Regions from separate parts of the Paenibacillus sp. ALE2 genome, predicted to be linked through region 1. Evidence: riboswitches for the same ligand, from Rfam matches in the RefSeq annotation. Region 1 holds a riboswitch; the other holds the start of a gene.

Region 1 (8,097 bases):
TTTATTCCATTAATAGTCTGTTTAATGATGAATCAGACGGCTCAGGAACAGGCGAGCCCGTTCTTCACCCGGATTCTGAAAAAACTCAGCAGGTTGGCTGTCTTCCAGGATCTGTCCTTTGTCCATAAAAATCACGCGGTCTGCCACTTCACGGGCAAAGCCCATTTCATGAGTGACGATGACCATCGTGATGCCCTGATGGGCAAGCGAGCGCATGACATCCAGCACCTCTCCGATGGTTTCGGGGTCCAGGGCTGAAGTAGGCTCGTCAAACAGCATAATTTTCGGATTCATCGCGAGTCCACGGGCGATCGCCACCCGCTGCTGCTGTCCACCGGACAATTGGGCGGGGTAGCTCTGTGCCTTTTCCTCGATTCCGACACGCTTCAGATAGGTGAGGGCTGTTTGAATAGCTTCTTCTTTCGGGATGCCCAGTACCTTCATCGGTGCCAGTACAATGTTCTCAATCACCTTTTTGTGGGGATACAGATTGAAATGTTGGAATACCATCCCGATATTGCGACGGAAGGCGTTAATATCAATCTTTTTGTCATGCACAGGGACATCGTTAACGATTAGCTCCCCATCGGATATCGTTTCCAGACGATTGATGCAGCGAAGCAGGGTGCTTTTACCTGAGCCGGAGGGACCGATGATGACAACGACCTCGCCCTCCTTAATCTGAAGATTGATGTCTTTAAGTACATGAAAGTGACCGTAATGCTTGTTGACATTGCGAAATTGGATCAGAGAGCTCACCCCTTTTTTTGACTTGAATACATCGCTTAGTAGACGACTGACATGATTAAGCTCTATTAGAATTTCAAAATTTCTCTCATGATACTATAAGCTTACAATAAAAAACAAGATTTTATGTCAATAAACTTTACGTTGAATATGTTTTTGAATGTATTTTTACTAGTTTACTGTTATTTATATGATGAAAGTGAGTATGTATCCACAATTTAATGTCATTAAATTTGACATAGTTTATTGATCTTCGACATGCAGAGGGAGAAACGTGACAAAAGCAGCGCTATGTTTTACAGTAGGGGAGAAGGAATTTAGGGTAAAGGAAGGATAGACAATGACGAAAGCTATTTCACCGCTAGTCACGGCATTGGGCATGGAGCCCCATCCAGAAGGCGGCTGGTACAAAGAGATGTGGAAGGCCAATTTTCAAATTCCGAAGCCTGTACTGCCGGATGTGTATTCCGGTCCGCGCTTTGCAGCTTCGTCTACGTATTTCTTGCTGCATCCGGGTGAGTTCTCCGAGTGGCATGTGGTCCATTCTGATGAGCTGTGGCTATACCATAGCGGAAGTCCTATAGAGCTAAAATTGGGTGGAAGCGGAGAAGAACCTGGCGAAGAAACGGTAATTATCGTTGGTGCAGATGTGGAGGCAGGACAACATCCACAAGCACTCGTACCAGGAACAGTATGGCAAACGGCACGTCCGCTGGGGGATGAGCCTGTGCTGGTAACCTGTGTTGTTGCACCAGGATTCCACTTTGATGATTTTAAGCTGATTGCCAAGAATTCAACTGAAGCATGATGTGAACTATGGCGGGTGTATTTCTGTAAACGAGCAGGAATAGCCCGCCTGATTTATTTTATCCATAGGAATGGGCGATTTAGCTAGGTTTAGGTGCTTAGCTTGGCTTGAACAATGAGACGATGGGTGGGATTCACGAGAGGGTCGCATGTAATTAGCGTGAGCAGCTTATGGTTTTTGAAGCTTTTCAGAACAGACACGTCCATTGGATCGACTACCTTTATGCTGTAAACTTTATACATATACTGGCTACCTTGAGCGTTAACAACAATTTTATCTCCAATCTTCAGTTCATGAAGACGATTAAATAAACGTCCGGGAGTACGGGCTCGATGAGCAGCAATAGCAGCATTCCCCACTTGTCCCAGCTTTCCCGTTTCCGGCATATGTACTGCCGCATATTTCATGTTTTTCCTCGTTGCGCCTTCCAACACAGGGAGCTTTAAAGCAATACGACTTATGCTAATAGTGGCTATAGGAGTTTGTTCATTAACGCTGGCATTGGGAGCGGGGGATGGAAAGGTATGTTGCCGTGCCTCACTAACCGGAGCTTCCGCAACCCGAGTGGGCAGGTGAGCATAGCTGTCTGCAAGACTAGAAGGCAATACCGAATTGCTTTTTTCTAGAGATAACTCCGCTGCTTGTAACAGCTTGTGTTGTTCTCGATCCTCATTCCATTCGGTCGCTTTAGGAAACAAAATAAAGAGTAAGCCCAACCCAATAAACAGATAGGAAAGTTTACGCAGATTCAGCAATCTCATCTCCCCTAAGCAATGTACGGATGATACATACTTTGAAAAAAATGCCCCATTTCCGTCTCATTCCACTCGGGAATGAGACGGAAGATCAGGGCAGGTAGATTGCATTTATTTTTTGTTTGTTCGTCTAAATTTCAAAAATACGCCGCATATAATCATGGCAATGCCTGCCAAATAAAACGGAACGGGGCTACTTTCACCTGTTTGGGGCAACTGATGCACTGCAGGTGGCTCCTCGGGCTCTTTCTCCGGATCATGGAGACGGATTTTAGGTTTGGGCTCGTCGTTCGGCTCCACTGGAGGAGACGGATCTTGATGAGGCATGACGGCTGGTGGTTCAGGCAGTGCTTTGGGTTCCTCCCGGGCTGCTGGTGGCGGTGTGGGTGCGGGTTGCTTCTGTGGAGGGACAATGCCTTCCGGAGGCCTTGGCAGTGACGGAGGAACGGTTATAGATGGTGTCACGGGCACCTCGGGATCTTTATCATGTTTTTTTCCGGAGCCTCCCGCTGGGGGAGACGGCTCTGGGTGGGTAGGTGTGCCCGGGTCTACAGGTGTTTCGGGTTCGTTTTTCTTTTCTTTACGATTGGTGATCACAACCCTCTTTATGCCAGAGCTTTGTTGGAGTGCTGCGTCTATTCTGATCTCAAGCTTACCCTCTGTTATTTCATACCCCTCCGGTGCTGCCAATTCTTCCAAAATGTAATCGTCATGAAGCAAGGAGGAAAAGATGATTTTGCCTTCCGCATTGGTCGTTTGTATAAGCGGTGCTCTTTTTTGTCCCTTATCATAGAGTGCAAACCGGGCGCCAGGCAGTACTCTGTCGGGAGCATCCTGATCTACCTTGGTCAGCTCAAGGGTTTCGGTTACGCCCCCACCAGAACCGGAGCCGGAAGATGTTCGTACGATGATTTCCTGACTGGTTTCCCGCAGTTCTGTCGTCAAACGATCTCCTGCAAAAGCAACCTTGTTGCTCACCTTAGCTTTATCCTCAGCATGAATGAACGATTGATATTCAAGAATAAAAGCAGTGGAAATATCCTTGGCAAAAGTAAGCTCAAAAGTTTGCTGGCCCTGAGTGTCTGTCTTGATGTGAAGCCAGTAATCTCGGTTTTTGATTAATTCGGTGCCCTTGGTGGTATTTCCATTGGCAGCCATGATTGCAGAGTATAAATGAAAGGAATCTTCAATTAAGATTTGGTTGTTGCTAGGCTGATCGACTATTTTAGCGTTGGACACATGTGATTGTCCTTCATTGATACGAATGCTCCAGTCGATCTTATTTCCATTTTGTGCGCCGGCCTTAGACACATATTCCCCGCCATGAGGTACCGTAACTTGGGCTGTCCAATCGGAGACGGTTTTTTGTCCATCCAGTAGAAGAGCGCGATTATGAATTTCCTTTTCAATCAATTCTCCTTCCAATGAAGTTTGAAAGGTAATCCAGTACGGAGTCTGTATCGGCTTCTTGAACTGGATACGCAATTCATTACTATTTTGTTTAGTGGGAGGAATAATTGTATATTGATCTGCCGGGATTTCAGCCCCTTTTTGTACGCCATCCCACCATCCCAGCAAGGTCATATCGTATACTTTTACGGAGCCAGGCAGTAACCTCTGACCTTGCAATAAGACATCTCTCACTTCCGCATGATTCAGGATCTTGCGATTATAGTTGGCTTTAATATCCCAGGTAATGAGTTTGGAGCTCGCATCATAGCTTCCTTGCTTGGCCCCGTTCCGTTGTGTCATAAAGTCCGGCCAGATCGGGCATTCCACCTCATGCGATGATGTTTCACCATTTTCATATTGATAATCTATAAAGGATTTGTTGCGAAATTCGGGCTTCGTCGTATCTGTTTTCCAATCATTGTTGTAGAGAGTTGAATATTTGATCGTATAAGCTTTCTGAATCGTTTTATGAAAAATAAGTGTAAACCCTTGTTTATAGTCCGCTGATCGTGGAACTAGCTCATAATCCATGGGTGCGAGTAGTTCCGTTGTACCGTCAACACTTTGAATTTTCAGGGTGTCGGGCAACAAGGCGAGGCCCCCATTAGGGAACACATCCTTAATGACAATATTTTTCATGGTGTATGAGTCTGTATTAATGGTGATCACCCAAGGTATGACTTTCGTGTTGTAATTGGGCGTGTCATACATTTTAGTCATAACTCCGCTTGTGATTTCCGTCGATATGATCTTCTGGGTTCCATCTGTGGTGATGATGTTTGTAATTTTTTCATCTTCATAGACGCGGCCTCTAGCCTGGGTCTGATATCGGATGGTATAGGCTGAATCTACGTCGAAGTTGAATTGAAGTTTGAAGCCGTTACGGTCGGGATAGTCAACCGGGATGACGGTGTACGCCCACGATGGAAGCTCCTCCAGTGTATTTCCCTTAAATACTTTCAAAGAACCGGGCAGCAATTTTTGAGTTTTGTTGAAATGATCAATTAAAAGGGCTTTGGCTTCGGGGATTTTTGTCTCGCCAAAGTTATATCTTATGGCCCACGAGAGTGTTTGTGTGGCATGATCATACTTTTCAACTTTTTTGGACAAAAATTCACCACGCTCCACCTGAACTGTAGCGGTGGCAGCAACGTTATCTATCGCATCCCCTGAAAGCGTCGCTGTGTTGGAAAAGCGAGTTTCGTTGCCAGTAATGCGGGTGGAGTATTGGATCTGATAGGCAGTGCTAATGCTAGCATCTTGAAAACGAATTGCAAATCCGGTCCCGGCTTGATCCGATTCAATGGCGTATTTACTCGCATTCACTAGGTCTTTGACAACGGTCGTGCCATCGATATTGACTTGCAGATGATAGAGTCGGATAGAGCCTCTCACGAGTTCCAGTCCTGAAGGAGTTGGATCGGTAATGAGGGCGTGTTTAACGGTGTTTAGCTGTTTGTTCACATCAATGGCCCAGTCGATCTGGTGGGTGCCATTTATTTTTCCTTGCTTGCTTAAGGTTGGCCCTGACTGGGGTTTCACATTTACGATGACCGTTTGAACCCCGCCTTTAATTGGAATCGCAATGATGACTTCTGTGCTGCCTTTCACCGTTTCTTTTGTGAATTCGGTTTTAATTTGCAGTTTGCCGCTGACATGGGAATGGTTCTCTACATATTGGTTAAAGGTCATGATGACCTTACCCTGACGATCTACTGTAAAGAACCCCACGGTCCCGTCTGTAGTCACTAGCGGAGATGAGATATCAGTGTAGATGACAAACTGTTCTGGTAAGTGAAAGGTGAAGGTATCCCCTGCTTTATAAGTATCGTCAGGAAGCTCCCATTCATAGCCAAGTTGGATGGCTGATCCAATGTCGAACGTACTACCTGGATTATATACCGCATCAATGACACGTCCGGCTTCGTCCGTTAGACTCAACTTCGTTAGTATACTCTGGGGAGCTGCTTCCTTTTGAGACTTTGAATGAGCTGCTCCTTGCACGGAAGGGACAGTGTTTGGCGGAACCTCCTTAGGGGGTTCAGGGTTTGGGACCGCATATACAGCATCCGTAACGGTTGTAGGATCGGATACAGCACTGTGCGGCAGTTCAGGGGCAGGAGGATCTGCGTAAGCCAGTGTGGTGCTGAAAAAGCTTTGGACAATGAGCAATAAGGCAATAATCATGACATTTATTTTGGTTCCCATGCTCCAAGTGATTCTCCTATTCATCGTAATATGGCAAGCTCCGGCGGTTATGTTGTGTTATATTGTTTTCCTTCCCTCCTCCTAGTTCGAAATTAGTATATTCAGCATGCTAGGTTGACATGACTACCCCAACAGAAAAAAACCTTGATCATAGTGATCAAGGTTTTTTCTTCGAGAGAGGTATAGCAATTTTGTGATGGAGCTATGTAAAAAGGCATAATAAAAAGCTCGTTCACCTGGTAACTGGCTGCCATCCGAGTAGGAAGGCCCTATAGTTTTGCGTCACTGTCTTTCGACAGCTTTGCCATTAGCTTGAATAGCTTGTTCGTCTATCGTCTATCAAACGGAGTACATGAGACCTCCTATTTACAGTTTGGAGCGGTTTCCCCATTTTTTACGGAAGGAATGAGGTGTTTCCCCTACATGTTCCTTGAATAGGTTGATAAAATGGCTTGTATTGGGAATCCCAACGTACCTTGCGATATCCACAATGGATATGTCACTGGTTTTAAGCCATCCCTGAGCGGCTGTGATCCGGACATTAATGAGATAATCAATTGGAGAAAATCCAATCTGTTTTTTGAAATTTTTAGCAAGATTAAATTTGTTTAGGTTGAACATGTCTGCCAGTGAGTCTAGCGTAATTCGTTCACAATAGGACTGGTCCAAGTACTGCTGCACCCGACGTACTTCGCTGAGCGTTCCAGCATTTACATGCCGCTGATCATAAGGATGCTGCAAAATGTACGTCAGTATCTCACCAATGAGTCTGGACGTTAGCAGCTCGCCGGAAAGGCTCCGATCAGACTGTCCGCAGATTAGAGCATGCAGCTTGTCCAATATAATAGACGGATTGTGCACGGATATTACCGGTTTATTATGCTTGGCAAATTGTTCGTAAAAATGCTCGATCAGGTTGCCGTACAGGTATAAGCTGATAAACTTCCAGGCTTCATCACCGGAGGTGCTGTATTGTACATATTCCTCGCAATTAACAAAAAACAAATCATGAGGCTTTAAAATATATTTCTTGTCCTGGTACAGTAACTCTCCCTTACCAGACAGCGTAAAAACAAGCAAAAAGGAGGTGAGTTCTTTCCTTTCTATTGTAAAATCAGAGGTTTTTTGGAAATATCCTAATTCCTGAATATATAAAAGGGATTGCTTGGCAAAAGCGGAGGGGGTGCGCACAATTACGACAGGTTCGCCGTTCCAGAGGCCCTCGATGTTTTTTTGGTCTGTTGTCATATTCAATTCCTTTACAAAAAAGCAATTTTATCTAGCTTATCTTGGTTTGTTTTACCAATATATAATGGCTGATTAAACATGATTTACTATTTAATAAAAGTTTATTTTATCACATTAAATATGTCTAATATCAAAATTTGCACTTTATAACATTAAATATGTCTATATATCAAATTAAGTGTGTTAGTTTTATTGAAGCCTCGCTTCTTATGGATATTCAACTTGGTCATCCGTATAAAAGGTCGAATATTGTTGAAAGAATTCTGAGGTCATCATGGATTCAAATCCTTTCTGGGGTCAAATATAGGATAGTGTTGAAAAAAATATCTTACATGCCCATTCAACTTTTCCATTCACTTCTCCTTTCGGTTTAAGAAATTTAGGACTTGGTTCTGATAAAATGGTTCGTAAGGCTTATTATTGAAAATGAGATTTTGGACCCAGTGTTGTGATTTGGTTCACGAACATGAATGTAAAAAAGAGAGATATATGCATAAAAAATTACGCAAAAAATGTCCTTATGTGTTGAATTATAAGTGCTCTCAACTTTGGAAATTACACAGGCAATGATATGATGGGTAATACATGTATAGTAGCTTAACTTATCGATAGTCAGTTTGGAGGATTACAGAATGGAAAAACCCAAAAATACGAAAACCGCAGCGGCTTGGTCGCTCGTTATTCTAGGGGCAGGCTTTGCAGCCACCGTGCCCTTCCAGCAATATGGCTGGGTTCGATTGTTAGCCGGAGCCTTTGAGGCAGGACTTGTAGGGGGACTGGCAGACTGGTTCGCTGTCACAGCATTGTTCCGTCATCCGCTAGGCATCCCGATACCACATACGGCGCTTCTCCCCAAAAATAGGGACAAGCTCACGAATG
Region 2 (8,097 bases), 930 kb from region 1:
TTGCAGCTTAATATCACCTGTGTATAGATACAATGCAGACGATTGCATATTATACTGCTTTAACGTTTGATAGTAATCATCCACGTCTGTGCATGCCTTACCTACATTACTGGCACAGGTTACCCTCATGACGTTGCCGCTATAGGCAATTCCCAGCCATTTGAGAACGTATGGTAGATGCTTAACTGCACCCTGATCATAATAAAATTCTTTATTATTCACATTCGTACCAGTCAGTATATATTTCCCATGTACCGGTTCGACCGCAGGGGAAGCTAACGTCTCCAAGCTCAAGTCATCCCAAGTCCACCACACATTTTTATCTTCCGCAGAGGAGCAGTATAGGCAGCGCGCTGTCTTTAGCTTGAGTACGTTAACACCGCTTTGCAATTGTTCTTTGGGGATATACAGCTCGTAGTTGTTTTTGAAATTATAGGTACTCCCAGTACCGGATACCCCGGCAATCTGAATGATTCCGGACAGCTGATGATTTGAGAAGACAGCCATCTGCGGCACAGCTTTGCCCGCATCCAAGATCCGAACACGGAATATCATACCATTGGGAGGAACCTGATTCAGCTTATATTGAAGTGTTAGTTCTGGATTCGTGGATGCATTCAAACCGGGAGGAATATCTCCACTGCTGAGCAATACCGGAACTGTTGTACTCTCTGCCTCCGACAACGCCGAAAATGCTGCTTTAGCAGATGATTCGGAAGAAGCTGATGCTGCAGAAATATCGATATTATCCCTACCGACCACTCCTTTAAATTCCGCTGAGGAGTCATCCCTCTGACCCAGCTTCCATACTGGACTGGCCGCCGCTACCTTATCTGTCTGCAATTCTACACTTTTTGAAGGCGTGTATATAAACCAAGCGATCATGGCTAGAACTGCGACCCCTAGTAATCCGGATAATACGACCGTATACCTATGGGTCAACCATTTTTTCATCATATGATACACCCTCTCTCCTCAAAATTTTTGACCGGGAAAGAGTATCTATCAAGGAAGAAACAAAGCGTTTCCGGGAACCACCGCTTTCGCTTCATGCTGACTTTCCCACATCAGACGTGCCATCGCATCGCCTTTTTCATCATAGTATTCTACTTTTAGATCTACCATTTTACCTGCTTCCAAAGCAATACTGCCTTTTCGCTCTGTCCAGCTTTGTTTGAACCAACTATCGATCACTAACTTGCCGTCTACCCATACACGAATACCATCATCGGATATGGTTGTGAACGTATAGGTCTCGCAGTATTGTGGCTTGATTTTACCCGTCCAGCGAACCGAGAACTGGTCGGCATTTACCTTTGGATCAGCAGCAATGGCGCGCCAGTTGTAGTCCAGCTTGCTGTCTGTACGGATCAAAACAGGACTGCCGCTCACATTCATATTGTTGAAATATTCGCCCCGCAGCCCGTTCACATATACTTCATCAGGAACGGAAGGAGGAGTCGGAGCTGGAGGAGCAATCACTACTGGTGGAGCTGGGAGAGGCTCACTTTGTCCCTCATCCGGTAAGGTCGGTACATCTGTTCCAGGTTGTTGGATGGCCTCCAGCCCATTTTTCACATCATCCCGTGTCAAACTCTTCGCATCGTTCATATAATCCTGTATTTGAGTGGTTGTGTTATTCTCGGTCAGCATCTTGCCCCAAGTCATGGAATACACCCATTTTGGCTGAGCCTGCAACACCTCAGAACTAGGTATCTCACCGTGCTCGCCAATGGCAATCGGCTTATTCCGTGCCAACTCGAGCAGTCCTTCATAGTGACTTTGCTTAAAATCATTGTTGTAGATGTCTACTGCCAAAATATCCACTTTGTCATCCCCCGGATATTTTGGGGTATACGGGACAGTGTAGGAATTGGGAGCATTGGGACTCCACACCCACAGCAGATTGTTCAATTGATGCGTGTTAACAAAACGGTCGTACATGATATTCCATAGCTGATTGAAATTGTTTTTGTTTCCCCACCAGAACCAGTCACCATTCATTTCGTGGTAAGGTCTCCACAATACCGGAACCCCTGCATCACGAAGCTGCTTTAACGATACAGCGACCTTATCCAGATCGGCAATGAGGAGGTTATACTGCGCAGTGCCTGGCGTGACATATTTATTGAACTCCGCCTGACTTACTTTGGCCTGCACATTGGCCCAAGTCAGCGGTCTACCCGGCAGCGCTTCATGAAAAGTCATCGTCACAATGCCACCTGCTCTGCTCCAACGAATAGCGCTATCGACGACATTTTTACGTTGTGCTGCTTCTGTAGCGTCAGATTGACCAGAGATGGCTCCCATCTCATAGCCGTGCAGACCCACATACGCCTGGCTGATTTTTTGGACCTTGTTGCTTAATTCATCTGGACTTTCCAAATAATCATGCTGACCAGTGACTGTTTTCTTTCCAGAGATGCTGAGTAAATAATTGTATAATTCACGGGCCTGAGTACAAGCGTCCGAATTAACAGGTTGTAATGAAGCGGCATTCACCACAGACAGAGAATCACCAAATCCGACGGGAAACAAAGAAAAAATTATAACTACGGGGAGTACATGACGTATCAGTCGATACAGAGGAATAAAATTGAATCTCACTTTTGCTCTTCCTTTCGGTAGCCAGGCTGCCATCCTTACGGGAAGGCCCTTTAGCTTTGCGTACCTGCCTTTCGACAGGGCTGCGTTTATCGTTGGAAGGAGTTTGGATTCCTTCTTAACCTAAGTATCGACTTTTTTTTACCAAAATTTAATAGGTCATGTTCATGAATTTACAGGTTTTCGCCCAATTTCGACAGTTTGGGCTATAAATTTTCATCAAATCTTCTTTATTTCGTTTTTACGAAAACGATTATGAGATAAATTGATGACGGGCAATTTCATTCCAATCCATGCAAAAGCGTACAATATCCTCTTCAACCAACTCAGAGCCAGTCTGCACCTCTATAAAATCCACATCGGTTACAGCCAAAATGCTATGCTTGGTTCCTTCAGGGATACGGACTACGTCACCGGCCTTCACTTTGTGCAGCTTCTCATTCAAAATAATTTCCGCTTCGCCGCTAATAATGGTCCAGATTTCGCTTCGTTTAAAGTGAAGCTGGTAGCTGATATTTTTACCTTTGTGTACGCGGATTCGTTTGGTCAGTACCTCATTACCCTCGTCATACTTTACATAGTCTACAACTCGATACTGCCCCCAACGGCGTTCTTCATACATTGGACGCTGATCATGAGCCTTGAGCACTTCCTTGATGCGTGGGCTTTCTGCCTTATTGGTCACAAGAATACCATCTGGGCTAGCGGCTACAATCAGATCATTCGTTCCAATGATCGCTACCGGAATGTCCAGCTCATTAATAAGGCTTGTATTAACACAATCCTCCGTTACTACACCTCTGCCCACTTGCTGATTAGACATTTCTTCTGTGAGCGTATTCCAGGTGCCCAAATCCTTCCAAAAACCATCGTACGGAAGCACCACAATGTCTTTTTCCTTCTCGACTACTTCGTAGTCAAAGCTGATTTTCTCCAGAGACGCATATTGCTTTTGCATTTCTTCATAATTCAGCGGCAGGCCCTTGGATGCCAGGATATCCAGCAAATAGCTTAATTTGAATGCAAAAACCCCGCAGTTCCATAGAGCATTGCGTTCAATCAGACGCTCCGCCTGCTCCCGGTCGGGTTTCTCTTGAAAATGGCTCACTTCGCGGTAGCCTGTGCTACCTTGAGTGGCATCATTTTTTGGAATAATATAACCGTATTTCTCTGAAGGATAGGAAGGGACAACCCCGATTAATGCAAGCTTGCCTTCACTCTCCTGAAGTGTATGTTCCAGTTGGGCAACGGAAGCAAAGAAAGCATCCTCTACATAAGGATCTACAGGCAATATAGCTATAATTTCATCAGGCGAAACACCCGCAATGGAATATAGATAAGTCGCTGTCAGCGCAATCGCAGGAAAGGTATCTCTGCGTTCCGGCTCAACTATGATGCGTGTATTCGGTCCGACCTGACTCTGGATCATTTCGACCTGCGCTCTCCCTGTCGCAATAAACGAGGATTCGGATAATCCGTTGTCTCCCAATTGTCTCCATACCCGCTGCACCATGGATTCCGAAATCCCTTCCGGGCTCTCCAGTACCTTCAAAAATTGTTTGGAACGGGAATCGTTGGATAACGGCCATAATCTTTTACCGGAACCACCAGACAAAAGTACGAGCTTCATAATTCTCCACTTCCTCTCTATAATGTGTGGGCGATCGGATGAGGCAAGGTTGAGTAGCCCGCTACGGGCTGGATTTGATCTTACGATCGCTGTTGGACTGGGATTCATTCGATTGTATAAAATCGTATAAAGGTCTAAATCCCGGTTCAAAGGCGAACGCTATCGCTTCTCCAGATTCAAATCTATTCCTACGCTACTCAAAAATGCATCATATCGATCATACCTTGTGGTGCAAAAGGCACGACCGGACATTATTAAGTCCGGTCAGCCTGTAAAAAACGTTCGGGAGTTCTGCGTTTGCCTGCCTTGCTTGCAAGCTTCTAGCAATCGACGCTTCGTAACGCCTTACCAAGATTGCCTTCGACTACCGCAATGGCAGCTTTGCTCCACAGGGGCGCCGCGGTACAGCGCATGGCGCCTTAATCGGAAGGAGCGGCTTCAACTGTGCCGCTCCTTCCGATACGCCCTTACTACTCCCATCCCCTAAGATGGGAGATTAAAAACCGTGACTCTGTGCGATAAAAGCAGCGAAACGGCCCATTTGAATCTGGAGAAGCGCTAGCGTTCGCCTTTGCAGTGGGATTCTAACCTTGGAATGTTTTATATATCCAGAGAATTCCACTGCAACAGCGATCGGAAGATCAAATGGAACGCATAGCGTCTCCCCCACCGCCCACAGTCACTTTTTAATCTGTTACTTTTTAAACTTCCACTTTATCTCTGTTCCATCCACTCATCCGCGGACGACCCACGGAGTAGTATTCCAGTCCAGAGCCTTGAATCTGTTCCTCGGTGAATACGTTACGACCGTCAATCAGAACTGGCTTGTGTAGAATAGAGCCCAGTTGCACGAGATCAACTTCTTTGAACTCTTCCCAATCCGTCAGCAGGCACACAGCATCGCTTCTTTCGGCGGCTTGCTGCGGGGAGGAGCACCATATAATATTCGGGTGATCCACGCGCTCCTTGAATTTATCCATCGCAATGGGATCATACAGCTTGACAATAGCACCTGCCTGAATGAGCGTTTCTACGATTTCCAGTGCTGGAGCTTCGCGGATGTCATCTGTATTAGGCTTGAAGGCGAGGCCCCAAATGCCAATCGATACGCCGTTTAGCTGACCCAGCGATTCACGCAGCTTGGATACAATCATAAAACGCTGGTCAGTGTTCACCTCGACCACCGATTTTAACAACTTAAATTCATAGTCTACATTACCCGCAATTTGGATGAGCGCATTCGTATCTTTCGGAAAGCAAGAGCCCCCGTATCCGATCCCTGCTTGCAGGAAAGAGGAACCGATCCGTTTGTCCATGCCCATACCTTCAGCCACACAGGTAACGTCCGCGCCAACCTTTTCGCAAATATTAGCAATCTCGTTAATAAACGAAATTTTAGTTGCCAAGAACGCATTGGAGGCATATTTGATCATTTCAGCACTGCGGATATCGGTCACATAGATTTTATCCGTGAATACCTGATGCAGAGTGACCATTGTTTCACGCAAACCTGTATTGTCCAAACCAATAATGATGCGATCGGGATGAAGCGTATCATTGATGGCCGAACCTTCTCTCAGGAATTCCGGCGCAGATACAATATCAAATGACAGGCTCGTATGACGAGCCACTACATCCTTAATCTTTTCGTTCGTTCCGACAGGTACGGTACTCTTGGTCATAATAATCTTGTACCCGTTCATGGCTTTGCCGACATCAGCGGCCGCCTGTTCAATGTAAGACAAATTCGCCTCGCCGTTAGCCAGTGAAGGAGTACCTACCGCTAAAATGACAATATCCGAGCGACGTACCGCATCGGCCAAATCCGAGGTGAACTCCAAACGGCCAGCTTCCAGATTCAACGCGATCAATTCCTCAATACCCGGTTCATAGATCGGAGATTCTGCCCGGTTCAACATGTCGATTTTGTACTGCTCCAGATCGACACAAATCACCTCATTACCTTTTTGCGCAAAACACACACCCGAGACGAGTCCAACGTATCCAGTACCGATTACAGCCAGCTTCATTCCGTTCATCCTCCTTTTAGAAAGTTCACATAGGCTTGTTCTACATACTTTTTCAATTGATCCTTGAAGTTATCTTCATCAAATTTGCGGGCATGGGTAATGATATCGTCCACATTCCATGCATGTTGCTCGACCTTTGCGACGGCCTCCAGCACATCGTCTACTTGATGCTTGCGGAAAAATACGCCGTTCACATGAGGAACAATCGTATCCAGCGCTCCCCCGCCCTGAAAAGCGATAACTGGCCGTCCAGCCGCATTCGCCTCCAAAGGCGTAATACCGAAGTCCTCTTCCCCCGGAAAGACAAGCGCCCGGCATTCGGCCATCAGCTTGTTAACCTCTTCGTCCTCAAGCCTGCCGAGGAACTCAATGTTCGGGCCAGCCATGGCTTCGAGTCGTTTACGATCTGGTCCTTCGCCAACGATGCGCAGCTTGAGACCGTTACGTTTGAATGCCTCGATCGCGAGATCAATGCGCTTGTAAGACACCAATCGGGATACGATCAAATAATAGTCACCGATGCTTGTAGCACGTTTGAAACGGGATGTATTGATAGGAGGGAAAATAACATCTGCCTCCCGTTGGTAATAGTGCAAAATTCTCCGTTTGACGACGGAAGAATTGGCGATAAACTGGTCTACGTTGCGAGAAGTTTTGGCATCCCATGTTTTCAGCCTGTTCATGTACAGCTTTAGCATATTTTTGAGCAGGTTGGATTTGGACTGCCGGGCCATATATGTATCGTAATCCCAGGCAAACCGCATCGGTGTGTGACAGTAACAAATGTGAAACGTATGTTTGGGTACCTGGATGCTTTTCATAAATGCGCTGCTGGAGCTTAAAACAATGTCGAAATCCCTAAAATCAAAATCACGGATAGCGATGGGATACAGCGGCAGCACTCCTTTGAAATTGGTCTTCACTCCTGGGACGTTTTGTAGCCAAGTGGCTCTAATGTCCGCATCCTTCAAGTTGCGCGACAGGCGCTCGTCGCTGAACACCGTTGTGAAGATGGGAGCCTCCGGATACATATCATGGAATACCTCTACTACCCTTTCCGCTCCGCCCATTTGGATTAAGTAATCATGTGCTATCGCTATTTTCATCTGAATCATCCTTTAACGCGAATGTCGGTCAGACTCCTGCCAACAAACCCTTATAGTAATGAACTATATCCTTAACAGTGTTCTCGATGACAAAATGCTTCTTGACCCGTTCCATCCCTCTCTCACCCATCTGCTGACGTTCCTGTGGATGCTCCAGCATCCAGCGGATGGCTTCTTCCAGCTTGGCCGGGTCTCCCGGTTCAATGAGCAGCCCGGTTTCATTAGGTACCACCGTTTCCTTGGGACCACCTTCGTTTGAAGCGATCACTGGCAAACCTGCAGCCATGCCCTCAATAATGACTTGACCGAATGGCTCCGGTGTAATGGAAGTATGAATTAGCAGGTCACAGCGCTGCATCAGTCCCTGAATGTCATCGACGTGTCCCATCAGATTGACGTTGGTCAACCCATATTCGCGCATCGTGGATTCCAATCGTTGTTTGTATTCCTCTTCTCCGAACAACGCATCTCCAGCCAGCCAGAATTTCACTCGCTGATCTGGTAAAAAAGAACGTGCTGCTTCCAATAAAATATGTTGTCCCTTCCATTCCGCCAATCTGCCGACCAATACGACGTTAAACGAGTCATCGCCACGCAAATGCGCAGCCGAATCACGAGCCGTAATTGCTTTGGCAAAAGCGGAGTAGACGACGAGCGTCTTTTTGTCCGGGGGTAATTCCAATGCACTCAGCGTGGATTTGGAATTGGCAATCACACCGTTAGGCAA

The links. A riboswitch is a leader RNA that binds a small molecule or an ion and turns the genes downstream of it on or off. The one in region 1 is predicted to bind cyclic di-GMP.
Region 2: it holds a riboswitch for cyclic di-GMP, as region 1 does, so the genes downstream of both, ACXHJ1_RS00755 (glycosyl hydrolase) here and ACXHJ1_RS04590 (collagen binding domain-containing protein) in region 1, are expected to answer to the same signal.

Annotation. Positions count from the first base shown of each region.
Region 1 is NZ_CM134213.1:1,084,844-1,092,940, reverse strand. Features, by position in the region: gene ACXHJ1_RS04605 (amino acid ABC transporter ATP-binding protein) at 22-759, opposite strand; gene ACXHJ1_RS04600 (cupin domain-containing protein) at 1,088-1,555, shown strand; gene ACXHJ1_RS04595 (class D sortase) at 1,645-2,310, opposite strand; gene ACXHJ1_RS04590 (collagen binding domain-containing protein) at 2,422-5,970, opposite strand; cyclic di-GMP riboswitch class I at 6,206-6,286, opposite strand; gene ACXHJ1_RS04585 (AraC family transcriptional regulator) at 6,337-7,218, opposite strand; gene ACXHJ1_RS04580 (DUF445 domain-containing protein) at 7,851-8,097, shown strand, end outside.
Region 2 is NZ_CM134213.1:150,423-158,519, forward strand. Features, by position in the region: gene ACXHJ1_RS00750 (hypothetical protein) at 1-957, opposite strand, end outside; gene ACXHJ1_RS00755 (glycosyl hydrolase) at 1,006-2,607, opposite strand; cyclic di-GMP riboswitch class I at 2,621-2,702, opposite strand; gene ACXHJ1_RS00760 (sugar phosphate nucleotidyltransferase) at 2,858-4,234, opposite strand; gene ACXHJ1_RS00765 (UDP-glucose dehydrogenase family protein) at 4,936-6,264, opposite strand; gene ACXHJ1_RS00770 (glycosyltransferase) at 6,270-7,370, opposite strand; gene ACXHJ1_RS00775 (glycosyltransferase family 4 protein) at 7,399-8,097, opposite strand, start outside.